Regions from separate parts of the Ensifer sp. KUDG1 genome, predicted to be linked through region 4. Evidence: riboswitches for the same ligand, from Rfam matches in the RefSeq annotation. Region 4 holds a riboswitch; each other region holds the start of a gene.
The links. A riboswitch is a leader RNA that binds a small molecule or an ion and turns the genes downstream of it on or off. The one in region 4 is predicted to bind thiamine pyrophosphate.
Positions count from the first base shown of each region.

Region 1 (7,110 bases), 140 kb from region 4:
GGTAGCAGCCGGCGTCGCCCACGAGATCAACCAGCCGGTCGCGACCATCCGCGCCTATGCCGACAACGCCCGCACCTTCCTTGACCGGGGCCAGCAGCAGACGGCGGTCGAGAACCTCGTCAGCATCGCCGAACTGACCGACCGGGTCGGCACCATCACCGACGAACTCAGAAGCTTTGCCCGCAAGGGCCGTTTCGTCGCCGAACCGACGCCGATGCGCGACGTGATCGAAGGGGCGATGTTGTTGCTGCGCAGCCGCTTTGCCGGCCGCATGGATGCGATCGTCATCGACCTGCCGGAAAATGGCCTCCGCGTGCTCGGCAGCCGCATCCGGCTGGAACAGGTGCTGATCAATCTTCTCCAGAACGCGCTGGAAGCGCTCGGCGCGCGTGCCGACGCCGAGATCCGCGTGCGCTGCGAGGACAGCACCTCCGGGACGGTTTCGCTCGTCGTTGCCGACAACGGCCCGGGCATTGCCCCGCATATCCGCGAGGATCTGTTCACGCCGTTCAACACCTCGAAGGACGAGGGCCTCGGCCTCGGCCTTGCCATCTCAAAGGAGATCGTCGCCGATTATGGCGGCGATATCACCGTCGACACCAGCGACAAGGGCACCGTCTTCACGGTTCGCCTGAAGAGGGCCTGAGCGATGCAGCCGACCGTCTATCTCGTCGACGACGACACCCATCTGCGCAAGGCGATGACGCAGACGCTGGAACTCGCCGGCCTCACCGTCATCCCGTTTGCCAGCGCCGCCGAAGCGTTGAAGACGCTCGATGCCAATTTCGACGGCATCGTCGTAAGCGATATCCGCATGCCGGGCATCGACGGCCTCGCCTTCTTCCGCCGCATCGAAGCCTTCGACGCAGACCTGCCGGTGATCCTCGTGACTGGCCACGGCGATATCCCGATGGCGGTGCAGGCGCTTCAGGACGGCGTCTACGACTTCATCCCAAAACCCTTTGCCGCCGATCGGCTGGTGCAAAGCGTGCACCGGGCGCTCGAAAAACGCCGGCTCGTGATGGAAAACCGAGCGCTGAAGCGGGCCGCCGAGACGGCCGGCGACAGCCTGCCGCTGATCGGCCAGACGCCGGCCATGGAGCACCTGCGCCAGACCATCCGGCACATCGCCGATACCGATGTCGACGTGCTCGTCGCCGGCGAGACCGGCAGCGGCAAGGAAGTGGTGGCGACGCTGCTTCACAATTGGAGCCGCCGCCGTAACGGCAACTTCGTGGCGCTGAATTGCGGCGCGCTGCCCGAAACGGTCATCGAAAGCGAACTCTTCGGCCATGAACCGGGCGCCTTCACCGGCGCCTTGAAGAAGCGCATCGGACGGATCGAGCATGCGAGCGGCGGCACGCTGTTCCTCGACGAGATCGAGGCGATGCCACCGGCAACGCAGGTGAAGATGCTGCGCGTTCTGGAAGCGCGCGAGATCACGCCGCTTGGCACCAACCAGGTTCGTCCGGTCGATATCCGCGTCATTGCCGCTGCCAAGATCGATCTCGGCAATCCGGCGGAGCGTGGCGATTTCCGCGAGGACCTCTACTTCCGATTGAACGTCGTGACGCTGTCGATCCCGCCGCTGCGCGAACGCCGTGACGATATCCCGCTACTCTTCTCGCACTTCCTGACCCGGGCGGCCGAGCGCTTCAAGCGCGACGTGCCGATGATCTTTCCGGCCGTACAACGGCATCTGATGACGCATGCCTGGCCGGGCAATGTGCGTGAACTCTCGCACTTTGCCGAACGCGTGGCGCTTGGTGTCGAAGGTCCGCTGGGACAGCCGATTGAGCGCGCCGAACAGCCCGGATTTGCGCTGCCGGAACGGCTCGAACGCTACGAGGCGGAGATCTTGAAAGAGGTGTTGCGCGCTCAGCGCGGCGACGTCAAGGCGACGATCGAGGCGCTCGGCATTCCGCGCAAGACCTTCTACGACAAGCTCCAGCGCCACGGCATCAATCGCGCCGATTATGCCGAGCGGACAGCACCGGAAAAGGCCGGCCGCTAGCGCCAAACTCGAATCCGAAAACACACGCACTAGGCGCATCTTTGTCGATAGGCGAATTCACGCTTGACGACCCGGGCCGTTCGATGGCTATGATCTAGGCATTCACCAGGGGGGTCCCGCAAGGGGCTGAGATTCTGCTGGATGGCCGGCTTGCCGGCTATAGCGCAGTGACCCGTTGAACCTGATCCAGTTCATACTGGCGTAGGGACGGTGCAGATATCGAAGCCAGGATTCCGTGCGGTGAGCACCTGGCGGAGCGTCTTTCATCTTTCCGGCATCAGAACTGGGTCTCCAATCGCAAACTTGGAGCCTCGTCATGAATATTGCCACCAAACCCGCAGCCCTCACGGTCACGCAAGGCCCGCTTCCGGCCTCCCGAAAGATCCACAAGCCGGGCGTTCTTCATCCGGATATTCGCGTGCCGATGCGCGAGATTGCTCTGCACCCGACCTCGGGCGAGCAACCGGTCACGGTCTATGACTCCTCCGGCGCCTATACCGCCGACGGTGCCGAGATCCGCATCGAGGACGGCCTGCCGCGGCTGCGCCGCAACTGGATCGTCGACCGCGGCGATGTCGAGACCTATGAGGGACGAACGGTTCGTCCCGAAGACAACGGCTTTGTGAGTGGCGACCGCCTGACGCCAACCTTCCCGTTCCAGCATGCGCCGCTGAAGGCCACGGGTGGCCGGGCAGTGACGCAGCTTGCCTATGCCCGCGCCGGCATCATCACGCCGGAGATGGAGTTCGTGGCGATCCGCGAGAACCTCGGCCGCGACGCGGCGCGCGCGAAAGTCCGCGACGGCGAAAGCTTCGGCGCCCACGTTCCCGATCACGTGACGCCGGAATTCGTACGCCAGGAAATCGCCAGCGGCCGCGCGATCCTGCCCGCCAACATCAACCATCCGGAATCCGAACCGATGATCATCGGCCGGAACTTCCTGGTGAAGATCAACGCCAATATCGGCAACTCCGCCGTCACCTCGTCGATGGCCGAGGAAGTCGAGAAGATGGTCTGGGCGACGCGCTGGGGTGCCGACACGGTCATGGACCTCTCGACAGGCCGCAACATCCACAACATCCGCGAATGGATCATCCGCAACTCGCCGGTTCCGATCGGCACCGTGCCGCTCTACCAGGCGCTGGAAAAGGTCAACGGCATTGCCGAGGACCTCACCTGGGAAGTCTATCGCGACACGCTGATCGAGCAGGCCGAACAGGGTGTCGACTATTTCACCATCCATGCCGGCGTGCGGCTGCACTACATCCCGCTCACCGTCGACCGCGTCACCGGCATCGTTTCGCGCGGCGGCTCGATCATGGCCAAGTGGTGTCTGCATCATCATCGTGAGAGTTTCCTCTACGAGCATTTCGAGGAAATCTGCGACATCTGCCGCGCCTATGACGTCTCCTTCTCGCTCGGCGACGGCCTGCGCCCCGGCTCGATCGCCGATGCCAACGACGCGGCACAATTCGCCGAACTCGAAACGCTCGGCGAGCTCACCAAGATCGCCTGGGCCAAGGATTGTCAGGTCATGATCGAGGGCCCAGGTCACGTGCCGATGCACAAGATCAAGGAAAACATGGACAAGCAACTGGCCGTCTGCGGCGAGGCGCCGTTCTACACGCTCGGACCGCTGACGACGGACATCGCACCCGGCTACGACCACATCACGTCGGGTATCGGTGCGGCGATGATCGGCTGGTTCGGCACCGCCATGCTCTGCTACGTGACGCCGAAGGAGCATCTGGGTCTGCCTGACCGCAACGACGTGAAAGTGGGGGTCATCACATACAAGATCGCCGCCCATGCCGCCGATCTCGCCAAGGGCCATCCGGCCGCCCAGGTGCGCGACGACGCGCTGTCGCGCGCCCGCTTCGAGTTCCGCTGGGAGGACCAGTTCAACCTCTCGCTCGACCCAGAGACGGCCCGAAACTTCCACGACGAGACCTTGCCGAAGGAGGCCCACAAGGTCGCGCATTTCTGCTCGATGTGCGGGCCCAAATTCTGCTCGATGCGGATCTCGCACGACATCCGTGCCGAGGCGCAGAAGGAAGGGCTGGAGGCGATGGCTGCGAAGTACCGCGAGGGCGGCGACCTCTACATGCCGGTGGAAGAGGCGGCTGGCGCGGCCAAGTAGGCGCCAAAGCCCACTGAAGGGGCCGGTCACGGCCCCTTCAATTCGCTCAGGATCTCCCGGTGTTCGCCAACGGTCTCCTCCTCCTTCTTCATGTTCGGGTTTGACCAGAGTGGGAGGCGCGCTACCGACCCGCCCAATCGGCGAACGCGCCCCCCCTGTCGAACCCGCGATCATCGGCGTGTTGCGGCCACCGCCATGGGCCCGCACCTTGCGCGGCACCCGAATAGCTTGTCCCCGCGTCGATTGAACGGTATGCAAGGCACTCGCAAAAGTCGCTGTCGCCGAAATTCATTCGCGACGCGCTGCAGTCCTATGACGCGCAGAAGGTGTTGCAGAACGACGCAACAACGCCGTTCGCACAAGGAGAAAGACTTGAGGACACGCCTGCTGAGACTGACGGCCCTGTCCATCGGGGTCCTTGCATTCGCAGGCGACCTGTCGCGCGATGGGAGCTTTACCGCGGGCCTTTCCTGGATTTCCGCCGCCCATGCGGACGACGCCAATACCGGCGGCGGGAATGGTGAAGGTGCTCCGGGCGGCGGCGACCAAGGCGGCGAAAACGTCGGGAGCGGCGGCACCGAGGGTGGCGGTGACGGGAGTGGCGGCAACTGGGGCTCCGGCGACGGTAGCGGCGCAGGCCCTGAGCCCGGCCTTGAGCCCGGCGGTACCGGCGCAGGCGGCGGAGGTGCTGCCGTCATCGACCGCAACAGCCACAGCGAGCCCCACTCATCGATGCGTGACTCGCGGGATTACGGACCTGGCGGCAGCACTTGGCACGGCGGCAGCAGTTTCCTGAACCTGTTCCGCCAGACGCCGGAACGGCGCGGCGAAGGGAGCCAGCCTCAATCGTCTGCCCGGCAGAAGACCATTCACACGAATTGAGAGCCCTGAAGAGAGGTCAAGTTCGTCGCAACGAAGGCGGGCCTGCGCTCTTTCTCGAAACCGGACTTCGGATGTGCGTGCAGGAACGGCTTCTGACGCGCGAGAACAGATCAACGGACGTCAGAATTTTACGTTCGAGATACGTCTATCCCGATCGCGACCTGCCTGAGTGAGGCGACGGAGCTATGGATAGAGAGCCTCATCGTTCTCGTCGTGAATCTTCCTAACTGCCGTTCCGGCCGCTGCAAGCAATCCGCTCGACCACATCGAGCAACACATTGGCGCCGGCGACGAGCTCGTCCGGCTCCGTGTGTTCGCGCGGGTTGTGGCTGATGCCGTCGCGGCTCGGCACGAAGATCATCGCCGTCGGCGCGATGCGGGCGATCATCTGGGCATCATGGCCGGCGCCCGAGGTCATGCGCCGGCTCTTGAGGCCTCGCGCGCTGGCCGAAGCCTCGATCGCTGCGACGATGCCCTGATCGAAGACCACCGGCTGGAAGCGTGCAAGCCTCTCAACGGCGATCGTCACCCCCTCTTCCTCGGCGATACGGACAAGGAAGTCCGCAAGCGCCGTTTCGAGCGCCTGCAGCCGTTCTTCGTCCGGATCGCGCAGATCGACGGTGAAGGTGGCACGCGACGGGATGACGTTGATCGCGTCGGGTTCGAAACGCATGGTGCCGATGGTCGCGACACTCGGCGCGTTCGACCGGGCAATAAGTTCGCGCAGGAACAGGCCAACCCGGGCGGCGGCGAGACCGGCGTCGGAACGCATCGCCATCGGTGTCGTGCCGGCGTGGTTGGCGACGCCATCGATCGTCACCCGCTGCCAGGAGATGCCCTGCAGGTTCTCGACCGCACCGATCGCAAAGCCCTCGCGCTGCAGCACCGGCCCCTGCTCGATATGGAGCTCGACATAGGCGTGGGGAGTGAGGAAACCCGGCTCGACGGTACCGGCATAGCCAATCCGCTCGAGTTCTTCGCCCAGCAACGAGCCATCCGTGCCGATGGTCGCAAGCGCCGTCTCCAGCGGCAGACCGCCGGCATAGACGAGCGAGCCGAGCATGTCGGGCGCAAACCGCACGCCCTCCTCGTTGGTGAAGGCGGCAATGACGATCGGCCGGGCCGGCGTCGCACCATTGCTCTTCAGCGTCTCGATCACTTCCAATCCGGCAAGCACGCCGTAGCAACCGTCATAGATGCCGGCATTGATGACCGTATCAATGTGCGAGCCGAGCAAAACAGGCGCTTCGCCCCCGTTCGCGTCGTCGCGCCAGATGCCGAAGATGTTGCCGATACGGTCGACGGCAACGTCGAGCCCGGCCGCCTCGATCCACGCCACGAGGCGATCGCGACCGACCTTGTCGTTGTCGGAGCCGGCGAGCCGAGTCAATCGCCCCTCCGCATCGCGACCGATGTCGCCGAGTTCACGGAGCCGCTCGATCAGGCGCGCGACGTCGATGGAAGGAAATGACATGTTAGTCCTGCTTTCATGCGGATTTCGGTTCATGGCCGGCTTTCGGTGGGCGCCAGTCTCTGCCGAACAATCTCGGCGTGATAACGCGCGCCGAAGATCAGGGCGTCGTCGTTGAAGTCGTAACGCGGATTGTGCAGCGGCGCCGACGCCTCGCCATTGCCGATGAAGACGAAACAACCCGGCACGTGCTCGAGGAAGCGCGCGAAATCCTCCGAGCCGGTCATCGGCTCGGCGGCCGTCGCGACATTCGCAGCACCGAACACCGTTTCCGCTGCGGCAAAGGCGTGGCCGGTCAGGGCCGCATCGTTGATCAACGGAACGAACTCGCGGGTGTAGCTGACCTCGACCGCGCAGCCGTAGGCATCCGCCGTTCCTTTGGCGATCACCCGCATCTCCGTTTCGATCTTGGCACTGACCTCCGGGCGGAAGCTGCGGGCATCGCCGAGGATGCGGGCGAGACCGGGTAGCGCGTTGCGCGTGCCATCGGTCAAAAGCTCGGTGACAGAGACAACGCCGATATCCGTCGGCGACAGGCGGCGCGAGACGATCGTCTGCAGATTGACGACGGTGGCGCAGGCGGCAACCAACGTTTCATTGCCC
Region 1 is NZ_JBNDIG010000006.1:242,706-249,815, reverse strand. It holds gene M2267_RS17425 (ATP-binding protein) at 1-646, shown strand, start outside; gene M2267_RS17420 (sigma-54-dependent transcriptional regulator) at 650-2,014, shown strand; TPP riboswitch at 2,112-2,240, shown strand; gene thiC (phosphomethylpyrimidine synthase ThiC) at 2,331-4,154, shown strand; gene M2267_RS17410 (hypothetical protein) at 4,527-5,036, shown strand; gene M2267_RS17405 (Zn-dependent hydrolase) at 5,260-6,510, opposite strand; gene M2267_RS17400 (M20 aminoacylase family protein) at 6,540-7,110, opposite strand, start outside.
Region 1: it holds a riboswitch for thiamine pyrophosphate, as region 4 does, so the genes downstream of both, thiC (phosphomethylpyrimidine synthase ThiC) here and thiO (glycine oxidase ThiO) in region 4, are expected to answer to the same signal.

Region 2 (7,110 bases), on a different contig from region 4:
TGACCGATCTCGACGTCCACTTGATGCGGCTCGACGGTGTGATCGCCGGCATGGAAAAGAGCCTCAACGCATTAAAGCAGCGCTCGAACGGCGATCTGAAGCCGGCGTTTCTGCTGCTATTCGTGCTTGCAGGCTTTGCGGCAGGCGCGATCCTTTCCGTCTTTCTTCGGACCTGAGGCACATCTCATGCCTAGTTCGGAACTCAGCCTTTCCGCAAGCCCCGCACCGCTTGGCCGCATCGCGCGCAGTGGGCGCATTATCGCCTGCCCGATCGACGAAACACTGCTGCTCTTTATCGGTACCGGTGGCCCGATGGCCGATCAGTTGTCGGTCGAGATCAATGAAGATTCGTCAAACCAGGTGATGGCGTCGGTCGTCGGCTGGCGGCTGGCGGCACCTCAGTCTTCCACCACGCATGGCTTTGCCGCGTTGTTACCGCTCGAAGGCTCTGATCGTCTGCCGACGACCCTACGCTTCGGCACGGCGGGTAACGGCAAGCGCTACATGGTTGCGCCACGCGCCGCTTCGATCGTTGAAGTGACCGCGATGCTGAAGGATTTTGCCGGTCCGCAGCTGGTCCACGTGCTCGGTCGCCTGGTCGACGTGCTGATCAAGCCGCCGCATGCCGATCAACGGCTCGCAGCCATCACGCCCCTTCTCAAGACGGGAGCTGCGAGCGACGGGTACATCGAGCTCCTTGGCGAGGGGCATGACGGCAGCATCGCCCTGAAAGGATGGGCGCACGACCTGCCTGCCGGCGTCTGCCGGGCGATCGTCAAGAGCGACGACGCCTTTCTGGCCGATTGCAACGTCGCCATTTTCCAGCGCAACGACGCCCCTGACGGCGCGGCTGGCTTCGTCGGCCTCCTGTCCGCAAACGACCTGCCCCGAGCGCGCGACATCAAGGGCATATTCTATCGCGGCCGTGGCGCCTGGCGTTATGCCGGGCTCCACGAACGCCGGGTCGTGACCGGTCCGCTCGAGACACCCGGCCATATCCGCGCGATGCTGCTCCAGAGCCAGAGTTCGCCTCAGGTCATGCTTCGCCTGCGCGATGCCGCGAGCGGATACGATGGCACCGAAACGATTTCAAGCCTTCCGGTTCCTGTCCGCCTTGGCGTGGATGCGCTCTACCAGGGTGAGGATGGTGCCTTCTTGATTTCGGGCTGGCTCTTGGACGCGGAAGGCCATGTTGAAACCGTGCGACTTTGCCGACAGGGCGGCGGGGCACGGCTAGACGCAGGCTGGACCCGAACCGAGCGGTCCGACGTCGAAGAGGCCTTCGTCGATCGCCCGGAATTCAAGAGCGCGATTTCCGGTCACCGCCGATCGCATGGCTTTATTAGTCGAGTCGAGGTGCTTAATGGCGAGGCGGAGGGACCAGTTCACATCGAACTCACCCTCAGGGACGCCCGCCGCGCCTACATGCCACTTTTCCCGGTCCGGCTGCCCGCACGCACCGCCGCCCTACGGCTGCTTGGCTCGATCGATCCGACAAGCTGGGCCCTGCCCGATATTATCGACCGGCAGATCGTCCCTTTCCTGACGGCGGCGCGCAGCACCGCACCGACCATCGAGACCGTTGTCGACATGGGCCTCTTCGACCAGGCCGAGGGTACCGCCATCCTTCTTGTCGCCGGAGAAACCGAAACGGATTTCGCACCGCTCCTGGGGCTGCTCGCGCTTGATCCGCAAACGCGCCGAGCCCCGATCGCGCTCGTGCTGCAGACCGAGCGGTTCCGAAGGCATGCGGTCCACATCCGTCAACTCTCGGAATTCTATCGCTTGCCGCTGCGGCTCATCTCCGTCGAAGGCGCCGGCGATGCATGCGACCTGGCGCAAGCGGCCGCCGAAAGCGTGAACAGCGACGCGGTCGTTCTGCTTTCCTCGTCGCTGACGCCAGCCAATGCCGGGTGGTATCAGGCACTCGTTTCCGCTTACGAGGCAAAGACGGGAAGTATCATTTCTCCGACCCTTGCCTATGAGGATCACTCGATCCGCTGGGCCGGCAGCACGTCGCTGGATCGTCCCGACCATCTGCAATCGAGCCGCTACGCGGGCTATCCTGTCGGCGCCGTCAATCGTCTGAAGCTGACCAGGGTTGCATCCGCATCGCTCGATTGCTGCATCCTGCCGCGCGAAGCGCTTATGGAGGACGCAGGCCTGTCGCCGACCTATCTCGGTGCAGCGCTGAAGGGCCTCGACCTCGCTCTTCGCCTCAGCGGAAAGGGATACGAGGCCTACTGGCTTCCTTCCCTGCAGATGGTGGGATCCGACGAGGTGCCCGGAGAGGGTTCCGCCGCCACCGCGCGCTTCGTCGAACGTGTCGATCGGACGCTGTTCCGCGGCCGATGGATGCCCGCCTCCGAAACTGCCAAAACATTTTTCGAAGAGGCTGGCGCATGAGCGAAAAACTCCGCGTACTCGTGGTCTCCCATGGCCACCCGACCCATTCGCTTGGCGGGGCGGAAATTGCTTCGCATGGTCTTCACAAGGCGCTGAACGGCCTGTCGGGCGTAGAATCGATTTACCTTGCCCGTGTCGGCAATCCGGTTCCGCGCCATGGCGCCTCCGCGCTGATGAGCCTGCGGCTTGCCATGGACGAAGTGCTCTACCACGCCGAAGACTTCGACCATTTCTTCCTCTCCAACGGCGATACGGACGCGATCCGCCGCGACCTCCTGCGCTTCGTTGGCGATATCAAGCCTGATGTCGTTCACTTCCATCATATTCTCGGCTTCGGCCTGGAAGCGCTCTATGCCGTTCGCGATGCCCTGCCCAAGGCGCGCATCGTCGTGACGTTCCACGAATATCTGCCGATCTGCCACAATCACGGACAGATGGTGAAACGCCCCTCGGGCCAGCTTTGCAACGGCGCCTCGCCGATCAGCTGCCACACGTGTTTCCCCGAAATCCCGGTATCGAGGTTCGTTCGCCGCGAGCAGTTCGTGCGCGGCATGCTCAATCTCGCCGATGCCTTTATCGCGCCGAGCGCCTTTCTCGCCAATCGCTATGTCGAGTGGGGGCTCGAAGCCGCAAAGATCTTCGTCATCGAAAACGGCATCGTGATGGGCGACAAGGCGCCGGCCCGCGAGCTGCCGTCAGCGACGGCGCGGCGTAACCGCTTTGCCTATTTCGGGCAGATGACGCCGTTCAAGGGCGTTCACGTGCTGATCGACGCGGTATCGCGCGTGCCCGACGACGTCTGGGGCGACGATTCCTCATTGATGATCTTTGGCGGGAACCTCGAACGTCAGCCGAAGGACTATCAGGAGAAGGTGGCGAAGCTGATCGAGGACGCCGGTCGTCGCGTCCGCTTCTACGGCGCCTACCAGAACCAGGACATGCCGCGGCTGATGCGCTCGGTTGACTGGGTAATAATGCCCTCTGTTTGGTGGGAAAACTCCCCCGTCGTTATACAGGAAGCGTTGCATCACGGCCGGCCGATCCTGTGTTCGGACATCGGCGGCATGGCGGAAAAGGTCCGCGATCGGCTGGACGGCTATCACTTCCGCGCCGGCAGCGCCCAGGATCTGGCCGACCGTCTGATCGACGTCTTGGCCGCCCCGCGGGCATGGGACAATCTGCGTGCGACGCTTCGGCGGCCGACGAGTCATGTCGATTGCGCACGGGAGCATGTGGCGCTTTATCGCAAGTTGCTCAAGGGCGAGCAGCAGTCCCTGCCCAGCGCGGCAGTGGCCTGAGGTAGGGCCGAAGCCATGCCACACTGCTCAGCCTGATCGCGACAACCGGCTAGGACTTTGCTTGGCTTCGGCTACGTTCGAAGCCGCGGCGCCCGACCCTTGTCGTTGCCCCACCAATGATGAAAGTGATGAACCGGCCCATTCCCCTGGCCGATGGTCAGGCCATCGGCCGCCACCAACGCGGCATGCAAGTAGGCCTTGGCTGCCACAACCGCATCGTCAATCGGCATACCCTTGGCAAGCCCCGAGGCGATTGCTGCCGAGAGAGTGCACCCGGTGCCATGATCATTGCTGGTTTCGATCCGTGGCCGCGACAGGATGAGGACACCCTCCCCGCTATAGAAAATATCGATCGCGTCCTTGCCCTTGGCATGACCGCCCTTCATCAGCACTGAACGCGCACCGAGCTTCAGAAGGATCTCTGCCTGACGCGCGACCTCGGCTTCGGTTTCGGCGATTGGGCGTCCGGTCAACAGCGCCGCCTCGGGCAGGTTCGGCGTCAGCACAAGCGCCAGCGGCAGTAACTCCTCTTTGAGCGTCGCGACCGCATCCGAGCGCATCAGATGGTCGCCCGAGGTCGCCACCATCACCGGGTCGATGACAGCCAACCGGCCATAGCGTTTTAGACCGGCCGCAATCACCCCGATCGTCTCCCGGCGAGATACCATTCCGATCTTCACCGCACCGACGGCAAGATCGGAAAACACCGCGTCGATCTGAGCCGCAACGACGGTCGGGGAGATATCCTCCACCGCAGATACCCCGCGGGTATTTTGCGCCGTGACCGCCGTGATCACGCTGGCGCCATAAACGCCGAGCGCAGAGAACGCCTTCAGATCCGCCTGGATGCCGGCCCCGCCGCCAGAATCCGACCCTGCGATGGTTACGGCAATCGCGGTCATAGCCCCACCTGCAAGAGGCTTGAGCCTTTTCGGTTTGAGTCAAAAACGGACACGAGCAAAGCGACCTCCCGGAAATGGACGGAGATCCGGTCGGCAAGCGCAAAGACGGCTGGTGAGCAGAAGGGCCCTCGCCGTTCCTACGCCGGTATGATCCGGATCAGGTTCAAGGGTCTGGCTCACCGCCATCTCAGCACCGTGACAGTGCGCCCCTCGGCAGGAGGGATGCTAGGGGCGGATGATCGGGGATGTCAATGGCCGGAGTTTGGAGCTCGCATGCGTGATTCGATGCAATTCGCGAGAAATCCAAGCTTTCACAAGGACAAAAAAAGGCCCCTATTGCCGTTAGAGCGCAAGGGACCTTTCGTCTGAGCGTTCGACTTCACAGACACGCTGACATTACGTTTTTCATCCGACAAGGCAAGCGGGACGCACACGTATGCATCTCAGGAATCAGAGAATTCCGGGGTACATAATGGCCGGATACATCGTGCGCTGCACGAAAGTGCGGCTCAGTCCTCATCGCCGATCGTTTGGGGTGTGGCATTGCCGTCATTGCGGTTTTCAATATTGCCCCATCGATGACGACGCCACCATTCACATACTTCCGTAAGGCGACCAGCAGTTTGCGAGCGAGCACCACGATCATCGTCTTTTTGAATCGCCCGCCATTCTGTGTGACGCGCTCCTTAAACCAGCAGGACAGGCTGGAGCCCGGCTGGTAGCGCAGCCATAACCAGGCGAGCTCGACCATCGCCGTTCGCAGCCGCGGATTGCCCGCTTTCGGACGCCCTGCTCGCGATTGATCCGCGCCGCTCGATTGAACGGATGATGCCACCGGTCGAGCCGCTCTTCATATGCAGCGCCACGTCGGGGAACTTCCCGCCGATGCGGGCACGAAACGCTGGCAGCACGCCGATCGTCGCCGGATAGACGGTCCCGATCTTGATTGTGCGGGCCGCCTTACCGGCAGCAAATCGCGCCACATGCATCGATAAGCCGATATCGCCGATGATCCGCATCGCCCTATCGTAGAACGCCTCCCCTGCCCGCGTTAACTCGCCCCTCCTTGTCGACCGCTCAAGCTGCCGGACTCCCAATTCCTTCTCCAGGGCCTGGATATGTGAGCTCAGCGCTGGCTGGGCGATGTGCAAACGGACTGCTTACCCGATTGAAGTGCAGCTCCTCGGCGACGGCAACGAAGAACGAGAGGTGGCGAAGTTCCATCGCAACCTCCTGTGAACGTGCAGCCGCGACGCCACACGCAACGGACGCTTTCATGGTCCTAAAATACGTGGTTCCATAAATTGTCAAATGCTGTTTTGCAGCCATGGACGTACGGCAGCTGGGCGCTCTGAATCTTCGACGATTGCGGGTTGCGCGACAGATATTGCAAGATGATCTGGTGCTGGCTGCAGGTATTGAGCGCTCGTATGCCGGCCACCTAGAGCGCGGTACCAAAAACCCCACCATTGTTACACTTCAAGAAGTTCGCTCAAGCTATGGAATGCGAAATAGGCGAACTCTTTGGGAAAGTTCCGGAAGGCACAACTGCTATAGAGCCGCTCACAAGCGGGCGGCGAGCGGCAGCAAAAGGGACAATGTACGTGTTTGGAAAAAAAGAGAAATTCCGTGGGTCGGACATTCGCCGAGGCGCCAGTTTCCGCAAATACCCGTCCCAAACTTTATGCGATACGAGTAATTTCGGGAGCAAGTTGCCCTGAATTTGCTCTCAGGCAGACACGCCCCGTGTTTTTGCCGCAGGCACACTCGACAATGCTACTAAGAGAGGTAGGGGGCAATTCCCGCAGTCAGACGGAGGGCTGTTGCGCGTTTGTTGATCCAGCCATGGCGTCCCGCCACCACCGGGACGCTGCCATGCGCGTCGAACGCTTCCCGCAACAACTCTACCCGCGCTCGCTTGCGGATGCCTTCGAGGCATTACCGAGTGGGCCGCACGCAGTCGAAAAAGCAGAAAGGTCGACGGCAGCACCTTGAAGCGAGCGCCCTCGGCCAAGTCCAAAGTGCGTCTTATGACCACCCGTCGCGACGACCCGCTCCGCTGCTCGTTGAGGCTGGGGATTTGATCGGCTCATTCGCCACGGCGGCGCAAAAAATCGTGCAGACCGTCAGCGCCGCAATTACTTCACCACGGTCAAACGACCTGACGGAGAGGCAGGTCACCAAGCTCAAACTTGTTAAACGCCAGGTTTATCTCGCGCAAAGATTCACCTGCCCCAAGCCCAAGTCATCGGAACGGGATAAAATCTATCACCACCAAAACTGCGTCAGAACCTAATTTGCACGCCGGAACACATCTACGAATTATCTTGGATTGGAAGTCGTGAGTCCCGACGCCCGCTGCTGAGGCCGATTAGGACGCTTTGGTGCGCCCCCATCGGAGTCGCTCAATTGTTTCGTGCACGCGCCAAGCAGTAGATGCCCGAATTCGCCTAAGTTCGCCTGCCAACCGTTCGACTTCGGCCGCCAGACACCTGGATTCGTGT
Region 2 is NZ_JBNDIG010000010.1:11,548-18,657, reverse strand. It holds gene M2267_RS22760 (hypothetical protein) at 1-176, shown strand, start outside; gene M2267_RS22755 (hypothetical protein) at 187-2,406, shown strand; gene M2267_RS22750 (glycosyltransferase family 4 protein) at 2,403-3,704, shown strand; gene thiD (bifunctional hydroxymethylpyrimidine kinase/phosphomethylpyrimidine kinase) at 3,776-4,606, opposite strand; TPP riboswitch at 4,724-4,827, opposite strand; partial or broken gene M2267_RS22740 (IS110 family transposase) at 5,160-5,396, opposite strand; partial or broken gene M2267_RS22735 (LysR family transcriptional regulator) at 5,419-5,830, opposite strand; gene M2267_RS22730 (glycosyltransferase) at 6,978-7,110, opposite strand, start outside.
Region 2: it holds a riboswitch for thiamine pyrophosphate, as region 4 does, so the genes downstream of both, thiD (bifunctional hydroxymethylpyrimidine kinase/phosphomethylpyrimidine kinase) here and thiO (glycine oxidase ThiO) in region 4, are expected to answer to the same signal.

Region 3 (7,110 bases), on a different contig from region 4:
TGGCGATCTGCAGGGCCGATAGCGCGATCGCGCGGGGCGGATCGAAATCGAAGCGCAGCGCCTGGTAGATTGCCACTTCGATTGTGCTGGCCGCAGGCCCGCCGCCGAGCGTCAACACGAGGGTGAAGCTGGTGGCGCAGAGCATGAAGACAAGGCCGGCGGCACCTGGAAGGAGGCCGCGCAGGACGGGCCATTCGATGAAGCGGAAGAGTGCGCGCGACGGCATGCCGAGATTGGCGGCGCTGCGCCAGTATTCGGCGGGGATGCGCTCGAGCCCGGCCAGGAACAGGCGTGCCGCAAGCGGCATGTTGAAGAAGACGTGGGCGAGCAGGATGCCGAACAGGCCGTAGATGCTGACGGGCTGCGCGAGGCCGAGCCAGCGCAGGCCGGAATTGAGGAATCCCTGGCGCCCCCAGATCTCGATCAGCCCGAGTGCGCCGACGAGAACGGGCAGGCCGAGCGGCAGCGCCATCAGGCGCAAGAGCCAGATGCGGCCGGGAAACTGCGGCCGCCGCGCCAGCGCCTGGGCGACGGGGATGGCAAAGAGCACCGACAGCAGCGTCGAGAGTGTCGCCTGCAGCAGGGTGAAGCGGGTGACGCGCCAGATATAGGCGTCGAACAGCGCGTCATCGCTGGCGCCGCCCGTCTGGCTCAGCAAGGCGACGATCGCCAGGCCGACGAAAAGGACGAAGGCGCCGAGGCAGGCTGCCCCGGCGACCACTGTCATGCGATTTTCGCGCAGTGCGAACAATCCGGCCTCAGTTCTTGCTCATGGCGGCGAGCCATTCGTCGATCCAGGCCTTGCGGTTCTTGGCGACCTCCTCCGAGGGCAGGAGGAAGGTGTTATCCGGCTTGACCAGCTTGTTGAAGGCGTCCGGCAGCGGCTCCTTGGTTGCTGCGACCGGCATCATCCAGTTGGTCGTCGGGATGATCGACTGGAACTCCGGACCGGTCATGAAGGCGAGGAACTGCTTTGCCAGTTCCGGCTCCTTGGCGTTCTTGGTCATGCCGGCGACTTCGATCTGGATGTAGTGCCCTTCGGAAAAGGCAGCCGCCTGATAGCGCTCGGTATTTTCCGCGACCATGTGGTAGGCCGGCGACGTGGTGTAGGACAGCACCATCGGCGCCTCACCCTTGGTGAAGAGGCCATAGGCTTCCGACCAGCCGGGGGTGACGGTCAGAACGCGGTCCTTCAGCTTCGCCCAGGCGGCACCCGCCTCATCGCCATAGACGGCCTTGACCCAGAGGAGCAGACCGAGGCCCGGCGTCGACGTGCGCGGATCCTCGATGACGATCTTCTGCGACGGGTCGCCTTCGACCAGTTCCTTCAGGCTTTTCGGCGGCGTCTTCAGCGTCTCGGTGTCGTAGACGACGGCGAAGTGGCCGTAGTCATAGGGCAGGAACGTGTCGTCGGAGAAGTTGCCGGGCACGGTGACGCCGGTTGCCTCGATGCCGTGCGGCGCGAAGAAGCCCGTTTCCTTGGCTTCCGCAACCAGATTGGTATCGAGGCCGAGCACGATGTCGGCCTTGGAAGCCTCGCCTTCGAGCTTCAGGCGGGTGAGAAGCTCGACGCCGTCGGCGACGCCGACATAGTTGACCTTGCACTCGCAGGTCTTCTCGAACGCTTCCGCAACCTTGGCGCCTGGTCCCCATTCGGTGATGAAGCTCTCATAGGTATAGACCGTCAGCGTCTTGTCGGCGGCGATCGCGACGCCGGAAAAAACGAGGCTTGCGGTGGCCGCAAGGGCTAGCCGGCTAAAGAGTTTGAGTTGCGATGAATTGGACATGGCGAGGACCTCTCTCCCAAAGTTCGTTGTTACATGGGAAAAGGGCGTATCGATCCGATCGCGTCTAATCCCTCCGCCGGTATGAGCCGGATCAGGTTCCGCGGGTTGGCGTTTTGACGCCTCTCAGCCTCCGGCCGCTGTGCGGTCGGGAGGCACCCCGTTAGAGCGGCAAGAGATTTACCGCTGCCAAGGCCCCAAGGCAAGCGATGTTTGCGGGGAAGCAAAGGCGCCTGGCCGGCACGACGGCGCGTGTTTGCGTAAGCCGCCAACTGCGCTACACAACGGCAGCGAGGAGGAAATGTCATGCCCGATATGCTCGTTCGACTTTATGCCCTGCCGGCTGAGCCTCAGTCGAAGCTTGGTCCTGGCGTCAGCATTCGCCGCGCCATGGCGCCGGAGCGCCGCCTTGTCGTGTCCTGGATCGAAAAGACCTTTGGCGCCGGATGGGCGGGCGAGGCGGAAGCCGCCTTTTCCTCGACCCCGACGCGTATGCATGTCGCAGTCCATGAGGAAAAGATTGTCGGCTTTTCCTGCCACGACGTGACGGCGCTCGGCTTCTTTGGTCCGACCGGTGTCGACGAAAGCATGCGCGGGCAGGGCATCGGCGAGGCGCTGCTGCTTGCAAGCCTGACGGCCATGCGCGAGGCCGGCTACGGCTACGCGATTATCGGCGGTGTCGGGCCGGCGAAGTTCTACGAGCGGGTGGCCGGGGCCGTCGAGATCCCGGATTCGACCCCCGGCATTTATGCCGGCATGCTGTTCCCCGATCCGGTGCCCGAGGGGCATTGACGGTCTGACCAAAATCTTAAGAACCGGTCGCCCGACGGTTTTCTTCGTTTTCCTTCGGCGGTCCTTTGCGCTATGGGCTTTGCCATGGCTCGATCGACCTTCACCATTCTGCTTGGCGGCGCCCTTTCGCTGACCGACCGGTTGGCTCACCAGCTGGCCGCAAGTCGCTTCATCGCGGCTGATGGCGGCATGCGCCATGCGCGGCTGCTCGGCATCGTGCCCGATGTCTGGGTCGGTGATTTCGACTCGACCGAGGAAGCCCTTCTTGCGGACTACGCCTCCGTCCCGCGCGAGCCCTATCCGGCGGCAAAGGCCGCGACGGACGGTGAGATCGCGGTCGAGGCGGCGCTGTCGCGTGGCGCCGATCGCCTGATCTTCGCCGGCGCGCTCGGCGGCACCCGCAGTGATCATGCGTTCATGCATCTGCTTCATGCCGTCGCCCTTGCCGAGCGCGGGCTTTCGGTGTTGATGACGTCGGGCGAGGAGGAGGCCTATCCGCTGCTGGCCGGCTCGCTCGAAGTCGACCTGCCCAAGGGCTGCCTCTTCTCGGTCCTCGGGTTGACCGAGCTGACCGGTCTTTCGATCGTCAATGCGCGTTATCCGCTCGACGATTTCACCCTGCCGTTCGGCTCGTCCCGAACCGTTTCCAACGTTGCGGAGGGTCACCTTCGCTTCACTCTCAAGAGCGGCCGCGCCCTCGTGCTTGCCCGCCCCTATGACCTTTCCGGAGCCTGAGCCTTGGCGCCTCCCATTCTGAAACTCGACGATATCTTCCTCACCTTTGGCGGCACGCCGCTGCTTGCCGGCGCCAATTTTCAAGTGGAGCCGGGCGACAAGATCTGCCTGGTCGGCCGCAACGGCTCGGGCAAATCGACGCTGATGAAGATCGCCGCGGGCCTTGCAGAGGCGCAGTCGGGCGAAGTGTTCCGCCATCCCTCGGCAACCATCCGCTATCTGCATCAGGCGCCGGATTTCGACGGCTACGACACGGTGCAGGCCTATGCCGAGGCGGGTCTCGGCCCGAGCGACGATCCCTATCGCGTCGCCTATCTGCTGCAGCATCTGGGTCTGACCGGCGAAGAGGATCCCAAGCGCCTTTCTGGCGGCGAAGCGCGTCGCGCAGCACTCGCGCGCGTCATGGCGCCGGAGCCGGACATCCTTTTGCTCGACGAGCCGACCAACCATCTCGACCTGCCGACGATCGAATGGCTGGAAGACGAACTGATCCGCAGCCGCTCGGCGCTGGTGCTGATCTCGCACGACCGGCGCTTCCTGGAAAAGGTCTCGACCGCCACCGTCTGGCTCGACCGTGGTCAGTCCCGTCGCCTCGACCGTGGCTTTGCCCATTTCGAGGCCTGGCGCGACGAGGTGCTGGAGGCCGAGGAGCTGGAGCAGCACAAGCTCGGCAAGGCGATCGAGCGCGAGGAACATTGGCTGCGTTACGGTGTGACCGCGCGGCGCAAGCGCAACATGCGCCGCCTCGGCGAGCTGCAGACCATGCGGGCGACCTATCGCGGCCACAAGGGGCCGCAGGGCACCGTGCAGGCGACGGCCGCCGACGCCAAGGAATCCGGCAAGCTGGTGATCGAGGCCGAGAAGATCACCAAGGCCTATGGCGAGCGCACCATCGTCGCGCCGTTCTCGATCCGCGTGCACCGCGGCGACCGCATCGGTCTCGTCGGCCCGAACGGCGCCGGCAAGACGACGCTCCTGAAGATCCTGACCGGGCAGATCGAGCCGGACACAGGCACGGTCAAGCTCGGCACCAATCTGGAAATCGCGACGCTCGACCAGAAGCGCGAAGACCTCAATCTCGACGATACGCTGGCGCACTACCTGACGGACGGGCGCGGCGACAACCTGCTGGTCAATGGCGAGCAGCGCCACGTTACCGGCTACATGAAGGACTTCCTGTTCCAGCCGGAGCAGGCGCGCACCCCGATCCGTGAGTTGTCGGGCGGCGAGCGCGCAAGGCTAATGCTGGCGCGCATTCTGGCGCGGGCGACGAACCTTCTCATTCTCGACGAACCGACCAACGATCTCGACATCGAGACGCTCGACCTGCTGCAGGAGATCGTCGCCGGTTTTGCCGGAACCGTGATCCTCGTCAGCCACGACCGCGACTTCCTCGACCGCACCGTCACCTCGACGATTGCGCCAGCCAATCCGGAGGCGCCGGATGGGCGCTGGATCGAGTATGCCGGCGGCTATTCCGACATGATGGCGCAGCGCAAGGGCGCGATCGAGGAGAAGCGCAAAGCCGAGAAGGCGGAAAAGGCCAAGGCCGATGCCGCCGTGCCTGCCGCCGAAGCGCCGAAGGCTGCCAAGGGCAAGCTTTCCTACAAGCAGAAATTCGCGCTCGAAAACCTGCCGAAGGAGATCGCCAAGGCGGAGGCCGAGGCTGCCAAGCGCGAAGAAAAGATGGCGGATCCCAAGCTCTTCACAAAAGATCCAAATGCTTTTGCGAAACTGGCACAGGAACTGGAAAAGCTGCGTGCCGACCTCGCTCGCATGGAAGAGGAATGGCTGGAGCTCGAGATGCTGCGCGAGGAGCTCGAGGGCTGAGGCGCAACCACGACGGCTCCATGCGTGAATGCGAAGGTAATACGTTGAATCCTTGCGGGTTTTACCGTTAAACTGGTAAGGGAAAGATGGCTTGCCGCGTTGAACGTTATCAGATGCTATGATAAGTAAAACTTATTATATCACCTGTGAACGATCATGATGCCCTTCAAGCTAGAATCCGAAACCATTGGAATGCTTTTGACCGATGTCTCGCGCCTCTTGCGCGGGGCCTTCGACCGCAAGGTCAATGCCATGGACCTGGGCATCACGCCCGGCGAGGCGCGCACGCTGATCCAGGCGGCGCTTACCGAGGGCATCAAACAGGCCGAAATCGCAACGCGCATGGGCATTGAGCCGATGACGCTGTCGGCCTATCTCGACCGGCTGGAGACGAACGGGCTCGTCGCCCGTGTTCCCGATCCGGCGGATCGTCGCGCCAAGAATGTCATCATCACCGAAAAGGCGGGTCCGCTGCTCAACGAGCTGATGACCGGGCTTCGCGAAATGATGGATGCCTATACCGAGGGGCTGGATGCGGAAGCGCGCGCGCTTCTCTGTTCCAACCTGCGCATCCTGCGTGACAATCTGCGTCAGCTCGATCCGTGCCTTGCGGGCAAGGATACAGCGGAGAAGGCCGAGGTTCGGGTCGGAGCCTCGCAATGACGCGTCGCATGAGCGAGCGGCGCACAAGCATCATCGGCGCCTTCCTGGTGGCGCTCGGCCCCGTTTCCATGGCGCTCTATACGCCGGCGATGCCCGAACTGGTGCGTGCCTTCTCCTCAAGCGAAGCGGCGATCAAGATGACGCTGTCGCTCTATTTCGCCGGTTTTGCCTTTGCCCAGCTTGTCTCCGGCACGCTTTCCGACGTCATCGGCCGCCGGCGCGCGACGCTGATCTTCATGGCCATCTACCTCGTCGGCAGCCTGATGGCGGCCTTCGCGCCTTCCGTCGCGGTGCTTTTGGCCGGCCGCCTGGTGCAAGGCATCGGCGCCTCCGTCGGGATGACCGTGGCGCGTGCGATCGTGCGCGACCAGTTCACCGGGACTGAAGCCGCACGCATCATGAACATGATTGGCATGATGCTGGCCCTCGGACCCGCCGTGTCACCGACGCTTGGCGGCCTGGCGCTCGGTCTCTTCGGGTGGCAGTCGATCTTCTTCCTGATGGTCGGCTTTGCCGCCATGGCCTGTCTCACCGTGCAGTTTTTCATGGCCGAGACCGCGACCCCGGATCCGGCCAAGGGCCACCTGAAGCCCATCCTTGCGGCCTATCGGCGGTTGGTGAGCGACAGCCGCTTCATCTCCTCGACACTTGTGATCGGCGGAGCGGTCGGCGCACTTTATGCCTGGGCGACCATGCTGCCTTTTGTGCTGATCAACGAAGTCGGCCTGACGCCCACCGAATTCGGCGTTGGGATGCTGATGCAGTCGGGCCTGTTCTTTTCGGGAACTGTGGTGGTGCGGCTCTTGATGCGGCGCTTCACGCCGCAGGCGCTGGTGCCCGCCGGCCTCGTCTTCATCGGGGCTGCCAGCCTGGCGCTTGCCTATACCATGCACGCGCTTCCACCGAGCTTCCTGTCCGTCATGCTGCCCATAGGCATCTATGCGTTCGGTATCGCCTTCGTCATGCCCTACATGATGACCGCCGCAATGGCGCCTTTTCCCGATATCGCTGGTACGGCATCGGCTGTCATGGGCTTCGTGCAGATGGGCTCAGGCCTGCTCGGCGGTGCGATTGCCGCTGCCGTCGGCGTGCCGGTGCTGGCGCTCGGCGCGATCATCCCCAGCTTCGGCCTCGTCTGTATCCTCAGCTATGTCTGGTATCGCCGGACGGTGCGGTTACGGCCGCTGGCTGCTGCGGCGGGTGCGTCGCTTTCCGAGCCGGCGGAGTAGCACGCTAGCCGGGTGCCGGGCGGTAACTCTCCTCCCCACCATTCACGCACAAAAAAGCCGCGGCAGAGCGCTCCGCC
Region 3 is NZ_JBNDIG010000009.1:79,563-86,672, forward strand. It holds gene thiP (thiamine/thiamine pyrophosphate ABC transporter permease ThiP) at 1-751, opposite strand, end outside; gene thiB (thiamine ABC transporter substrate binding subunit) at 759-1,787, opposite strand; TPP riboswitch at 1,839-1,957, opposite strand; gene M2267_RS21475 (GNAT family N-acetyltransferase) at 2,091-2,576, shown strand; gene M2267_RS21480 (thiamine diphosphokinase) at 2,661-3,311, shown strand; gene M2267_RS21485 (ABC-F family ATP-binding cassette domain-containing protein) at 3,315-5,141, shown strand; gene M2267_RS21490 (MarR family winged helix-turn-helix transcriptional regulator) at 5,301-5,804, shown strand; gene M2267_RS21495 (multidrug effflux MFS transporter) at 5,801-7,033, shown strand.
Region 3: it holds a riboswitch for thiamine pyrophosphate, as region 4 does, so the genes downstream of both, thiB (thiamine ABC transporter substrate binding subunit) here and thiO (glycine oxidase ThiO) in region 4, are expected to answer to the same signal.

Region 4 (7,110 bases):
CCTACCACGCAAAATTCTCCCCAAGATTTTAGAGTAACATGCCTCCTTTCGCACTTAAAGTCCGCCCGTGTTGACCTACGGGTTTCCAGTAACGGCAAGTAAATATCTGTTCCACGCCGCTTGCGAACGGAGTAATGTTTGCCCGATTGTTCGAGGGGGTCTCGCAACAGGAGGGGACGATGGGGGTCGACTGGGGTGGTCCGGTCGCCGCCGTGACACGCCGCAATGTCTTGCGGCTGTTCTCGGCAGGCGTGATGGCGAATGTGCTTTCCGGGTGCCGACACGACTGGCCCCCGGCTGCGGCCTGCGAGCTGCCCTATCCGATCGTCGACGTTCACTGCCATTTCTTCAACGCGGCCGATGTGCCGGTGGAAGGTCTGGTGCGCTATGTGGCGCTGCGGGAAAAGTTGCCGGAAGCGAGGCTCTCCGCCGATCCTCTACAGTCGAAGCGCCTGGAAAACGCCCTGGTGGTCTTTCTCGTGACGGCCCTTGGCGATGTCGCGCCCAAGGCCAAGGCCGAGGACGCCATTCTCAAGAGGCGGATGCCGCGCCCGTCCGACGCCGAGTTCGAGCGGCAGAAGGACGAGCAGTTGCGCACCGCCGTCAAGCAACTGGTGGCGCTAGCGGGCGAGCAGCGTGCGTCGTTGACCGCACGAAGCGGTGCCGAAACGCCGGATTATCAGGGTCTGCTGGAACAGATCGGTGGCGCCCCCGGCCTGCCGCAGGGCCTGCAGCGGCGCTCCGGCAGCGTGGAGGAGACGGACGTCGATGCGCTGGCATCGGCCGCCAAGGCCCACGATCAGATCGGCAACTACCTTTCCTTCGTGCGCCTCATGCAGGATTACCGGGAGAACCTGGCGGAAACCTATGCCCGGATCTTCGCCTCGAAATGCCGGTTCTCCATGATCACGCCGAGTATCCTCGATTTCGAGAAATCGATCGGCGGCAGGGCATCGCCGCAGCACGACCAGATCGACGTGATGGACGAGATCCAGCAACTGGTGATCAAGCGGCATGGCATCCACATGCACAGCTTCGTCGGTTTCGATCCGCACCGGGAGGCGCAGAAGCGCGGCTCGTCGCTGGAAAACGTCCGCTACGCGATCATGGAAAAGGGCTTCATCGGCGTAAAGATCTATCCGCCGATGGGCTTCAAGGCATGGGGCAATGCGGATCCGGCGATCGATGCGGCGCTGAAGCGGCTCTACGACTGGTGCCGCGACAACAGCGTGCCGATCATGGCGCATGCGGAAAACAGCATCGGCGCCGGTTGCGGCTATGGCAACATGGCGAGCCCCGCCTACTGGAAGAAGCTGCTCGATACCAACCGTTACAATGACTTGCGGATCAACCTCGCGCATTTCGGCGCATTCGATGAAGTCATTCGCCCGGGCGCGCCGACGGGGGTCATGGTGTCCTGTGCCCAGGACAAGTTCTCCGGTCCGCCGACCTGGGAGGACATCATCGGCAGGACGATCGACCACGGGCGCCGGCCGAACCTGTTTGCCGACCTGAGTTACCTCAGTGAACTCGTCACCGACAACACGCCCGGGCTGCACGAAAAGATCCGCGTGCTGCTCGACAAATGGCTCAAGGACTACGATCCCGGTGCGCGCCACCTGATGTTCGGCACCGACTGGTCGATGATGGCGCTGGAGAAGGACTACAACGCCTATGTCCCGCGGATCGCCCAGCAGTTGAAGGAGGCCAATGTCAGCGAGGAGGACCAGCAGAACATCTTCTGGAAGAACGCCTCCCGTTACCTTGGCCTCGACCGGCCGGGGCCGACCCGCCAGCGGCTCGCCACCTATTGCCGCAAGCGCGGCCTGGATGCCTCCTGGCTGTCGCAGCTGGAGATCGCCTGACCGCGGAGATCGACGCCCGCGGTCCGGCACGTGGCTATCGCCACGGTGCGGTTCTAGCGATCCATTCGCGGGTCCGGCCTTCCGGATCGGCGTTGCGGGTGATGTCCGTCACGACGGCGGCGATGTCGGCGCCGTGCTCGAAGACGCCGGCAATCCGCTCGACGTTGAGACCCCCGATAGCGACCAGCGGCAGGGAGCCGAGGCGCTTCCGCCAGGCGGCAAGACGCGGTAGTCCCTGCGGCGCCCACTTCATCGCCTTGAGGATGGTCGGGTAGACCGGCCCGAGTGCGATGTAGTCCGGGTCGGCCGCCAGCGCCGTCTCCAGTTCCGCCTCGTCATGGGTGCTGAGGCCGAGCTTCAGGCCGGCGGCGCGGATCGCGGCAAGGTCGGCCTCCGCCAGGTCCTCCTGACCGAGATGGACGAAATCGCAGCCTTCGGCGATCGCCAGCTGCCAGTAGTCGTTGACGATGAGCTGGCAGCCCTGCTCGTCGCAAACAGCCTTGGCCGCGCGGATCTCGCGGCGGATCTCCGCTTCCGGACGATCCTTGACGCGCAGCTGTACCAGCTTGACGCCGAGCGGCACCAGCCGCTCGATCCAGGCCGCGCTGTCGACGATAAGGTAGAAGGGGTCGAGTTTCACGCAAACACCGCCTTTCCGATGACGGGGGTGGAAGGGACGGCAAAATCGCGCGGTTCGAGCATGCCCGCCTCGAAGGCCTGCCGCCCGGCATCGATCGCGCCCGCAAACGCCGATGCCATCAGCGCGGGCCTGGCGGCGCCGGCGACGGCCGTGTTGAGCAGGACGGCGTCGAAGCCGAGTTCCATCACCGTCGTTGCGTGCGAGGGCCGGCCGATGCCGGCATCGACGATCAGCGGCACATCGGGAAAGTTCGCCCGCATTGCCCGGAGCGCCTGGATGTTCTGCGGCCCCATGGCGCTGCCGATCGGCGCGCACCAGGGCATCAGCACCTTGCAGCCGGCTTCCAAGAGCCGCTCGGCAACCACCAGATCATCCGTGGTGTAGGGAAAGACCTCGAACCCTTCGGCCGAAAGGATGCGCGCCGCCTCGACCAGCCCGAAGACATCGGGCTGCAGCGTGTCGTGGTGGCCGATCACTTCGAGCTTCAGCCAGTTGGTGCCGAAGACCTCGCGCGCCATCTTGGCCGTCAGCACCGCCTCGGACACCGAATGGCAGCCAGCGGTGTTCGGCAGCACCTGCACCCCGAGCGCCCGGATCAGTTCGAAGAAGGCGCCGCCCTGGCGGCTCCCGGCGGTTTCGCGCCGAAGCGAGACCGTGACGATTTCGGTGCCCGAGGATCGCACCGCATCTTCGAGCACGGCGGGGGAGGGATAGCGGGCGGTGCCGAGAAGCAGTCTCGAGCGCAGGTCCTGTCCATAGAGCGTCAGCATGTCTCAGCCTCCTTTCATCGGCGAGAGGATTTCGATGCGGTCCCGGTCGCAAAGCGCATGACCCGAACGGTCGGCCCGGTGCACCAGTTCGCCGTTAACGGCGGTGGCGAGCCAGTCGCCTTCGAAATCGAGGGTGGCCAGAAGCTCGGCGAGGGTGGCGACGGCGAGGTCGTGATCCTCGCCATTGACGGTCAGTCTCATGCGGCATCTCCCTTCAGGTCCTGCGCAAGCGCAAGGTCGGCTGCTTCCGCCGCCACGGCTGGCGAAAGCAGGAAGCCATGGCGGTAAAGTCCGTTGATCGTGATGGTCTGCCCGGCGCGCAGGGCGCGCGGCAGGTTGTCGGCGAAGGCGGGGCGGACGCCGGCGCCGGTCTCGACGAGGCGCGCTTCGCCGAAGGCTGGATGCAGGGCATAGGCGGCGTTCAGCAGTTCCATGAGGGAACGGGCGGTGATCGGTCCGCCGTCATCCGTCTCGATCATCGTCGCCCCGCACATGAAGAGGCCGCCGCCGCGCGGCACGATGTAGAGCGGGATGCGCGGATGAACGAGCCTGACGGGCCGCGACAGCTCCACGTCGCTTGTCTCAAGGTAGAGCATTTCGCCGCGCACGCCGCGCAGGCCGGGCGTGTCGCTGATGCGTGCCGCACCGGTGCAGTCGGCGACGAGATCGTGGTGTCCGTTGTCGCTCGCCTCGGTGATGAAGGTGACGCCGCGATCGACAAGCTTCTGCCGCAGCCGGGCGAGCGCCCGGCGTGGGTCGAGATGCGCCTCGCCGGCAAAAAACAACGCCTCGCGGAAACGTCCGGCAAGCGCCGGTTCCAGCCGTTCGATCGCCGCGGTGTCGAGCCATTCGTAGCCGGAGGTGCGCGAGGCGAAGCGCCTGAGTTCGCCGGCGTCCCGTGGCGGGGCGACGACCAGCGTGCCGTTGCGGGAAACTTCGCCTGGCAGGACGTCGTCCCACCAGTCGATGGCGCCGATGCCCTTCGTCAGCACCGCCTCTTCGGCGCTTTCGCGCTCGCACCAGGGCGCCAGCATGCCGCCGGCAAACCAGGAGGCCGCGCCGGCAAAGCCTGGCTCTTGCTCGACGACCGTCACCGCGACACCGCGGGCGCTGAGTTCATGGGCCAGACAGAGCCCTGCGACGCCGGCACCTTTCACGAGGACCCGCATCGCTCAGCGCTCCCGTGTGGCGCGAACGGGCCGTCGTAGGCAACGAAGCTGGATGGTGTTGGCGGTGTGCATGCCGAGGCTCCAAAGGTGGAGACCCAGTTCACGAGCGGGGGAGGGGAAGGACGCCTTGCCGATTGAACCGTCACGTAAGCGCGACGTTTGCGGCAGCGAGTCTGCACCGTCCCTACGCCAGTATGAACTGGATCAGGTTCAACGGGTCACTGCGCCGCGCAACCGCATAGCAGAATCTCAGCCCCTTGGCGGGACACCCCTGGTGAATGCTCCAAGCTGACCGCTCGGGGCCGTTTTTGTCAAGAGCCAGCATTCGTGCTGACCGTGATCTGACTGCCGAAAAAATTATCTATAATTTTTCTGCGAGAAAGCGCAGGCGTCGGTGGCGCGATGGAAGGAAGGGGCTGGCCGACCGGAATGAAGCTTGGAATGCCGGAGAAGTCCGGAGTCGTAGTGGTTTCGTTGGCGGCGTGCGCGAGACTTTGGCGTTGACGCGCGAGTGAGTGATTGTCGGTTCTCGCCCTGTGCCGACGGCGTCCGGACCTTCATACGATCCAAAAATACAACCAGAAGAGTATGCGATGTAAACATTTCTTCCCTTGGGTGCTTGCGAATTTCCGTGTCCGACAAAATTATAGATAATATTGGATTCTATCTATTTTACGACGGTGACGACCTGGAGGACAAACCGAAATGCTGGACAAAAACCGAGCGGCTGGTGCTGATTTTATCCTCGGCGACGCGGCAAATACCCGCTGGACCCAGGCGGAAGCAGAGAAAATCTATAATCTGCCGTTCAACGATCTGCTCTACCGCGCCCACACCGTTCACCGCGCGCAGTTCGATCCCAACGCCATCCAGATGAGCCGGTTGCTCTCGATCAAGACCGGCGGTTGCGCCGAGGATTGCGGCTACTGCAGCCAGTCCGCTCATTATCCGACCGGGCTCAAGGCATCGAAGCTGATGGAGGTCGAGCGTGTGCTTGCCGAGGCGCGCAAGGCGCGCGACGGCGGCGCGACCCGCTATTGCATGGGGGCCGCGTGGCGCAGCCCGAAGGACCGCGACATGGATGCCATCGTCGCCATGGTCGAGGGTGTACGGGCGCTCGGCATGGAAACCTGCATGACGCTCGGCATGCTGACGCCGGCCCAGTCTGCGCGGCTCGCCGAGGCCGGGCTCGATTACTACAACCACAATGTCGATACGTCCGAACGCTTCTATAGCGAGATCATCACCACCCGCAGCTTTGCCGACCGGCTGGAGACGCTCGCCAATGTCCGCGACGCCGGCATCAAGGTCTGCGCCGGCGGCATCCTCGGCATGGGCGAGACGGCCGACGACCGGATCTCGATGCTGGTGACCCTCGCCAACCTGGCCGAGCCGCCCGAGAGCGTGCCGATCAACATGCTGATCCCGATCCCGGGCTCGAAGCTGGCGGATGCAGCACCCGTCGATCCGATCGATTTCGTCCGCACCATCGCGCTTGCCCGCATCCTGATGCCGCAATCGCATGTCCGGCTTTCGGCCGGTCGCACCGACATGAGCGACGAGACGCAGGCGCTCTGTTTCTTTGCCGGCGCCAATTCGATCTTTGTCGGCGAAACCCTGCTGACCGCCGATAATCCCGGCGAGGACCACGATGCAGCGCTCTTCCGGCGGCTGGGGCTGAAGCCGATGGCGCTGGCGGCAAGGCAGGACGCGGCGGAATGACCGCGGGTCTTTTTGCGCGCTACGAGAAGACGCTGGAGGGCCTCGAACGCAAGGGCCGCCGGCGCGCTCTTGCCCCCGCCGGCGGAGTGGATTTCACCTCGAACGACTACCTGGCGCTCGCCGCCTCGCCGCGGCTGAAGGCGGCGATAACGGCCGCCATCGCGCGCGGCGTGCCTGTCGGCTCCGGCGGCTCACGGCTGTTGCGCGGCAATCACGAAGAACACCAGGCGCTGGAGACGGAAGCGGCCGCCTTCTTCGGCGCCGAACGGATGCTCTTTTTCGGCAGCGGCTATGCCGCCAATGCTGCCTTGTTTTCGACGCTGCCGCAGCGGGACGATCTCATCGTCCATGATGCCCTGATCCATGCGAGCGCCCGTGAGGGCGTCGCCGCAAGCAAGGCCGATGCGGTGGCAGCAGTGCACAACGATGTCGGCGCCTTTGCCGATGCCATCGAAAAATGGCGCCGGGCCGGCGGAGCGGGGCGCCCGTGGATTGCCGTCGAAAGCCTCTATTCGATGGATGGCGATCGCGCGCCGCTTGCCGACCTCTCAGCGCTTGCCGCACAGCATGACGGCTTTCTCGTCATCGACGAGGCGCACGCGACCGGCGTCTTCGGACGGGAAGGTCGCGGTCTGGCGGCGGAGTTGGAAGGCCGGGAGAACGTCGTCGTGCTGCACACCTGCGGCAAGGCGCTCGGTGTTTCCGGCGCGGTGGTCGGGGCGAGCGCCGTCCTTTGCGACTATCTCGTCAACCGCGCCCGCAACTTCATCTACTCCACCGCACCTTCGCCGCTCGTTGCGGCCGCGGTGCGCGAAGCGCTCGTAGCCCTCGTCGACGAGCCGGAACGCCGCGCCGCATTCGAGGGCCTCAGATCCTTCGCCAACCGGGCGCTCGTCGAGACGCTTGGCATCGAAGGCAGCGGCTCGCAGATCCTGCCCATCCCG
Region 4 is NZ_JBNDIG010000006.1:105,246-112,355, forward strand. It holds gene M2267_RS16785 (AAA family ATPase) at 1-8, opposite strand, end outside; gene M2267_RS16790 (amidohydrolase family protein) at 180-1,865, shown strand; gene M2267_RS16795 (thiamine phosphate synthase) at 1,900-2,505, opposite strand; gene M2267_RS16800 (thiazole synthase) at 2,502-3,275, opposite strand; gene thiS (sulfur carrier protein ThiS) at 3,279-3,476, opposite strand; gene thiO (glycine oxidase ThiO) at 3,473-4,444, opposite strand; TPP riboswitch at 4,608-4,727, opposite strand; gene bioB (biotin synthase BioB) at 5,150-6,166, shown strand; gene M2267_RS16820 (8-amino-7-oxononanoate synthase) at 6,163-7,110, shown strand, end outside.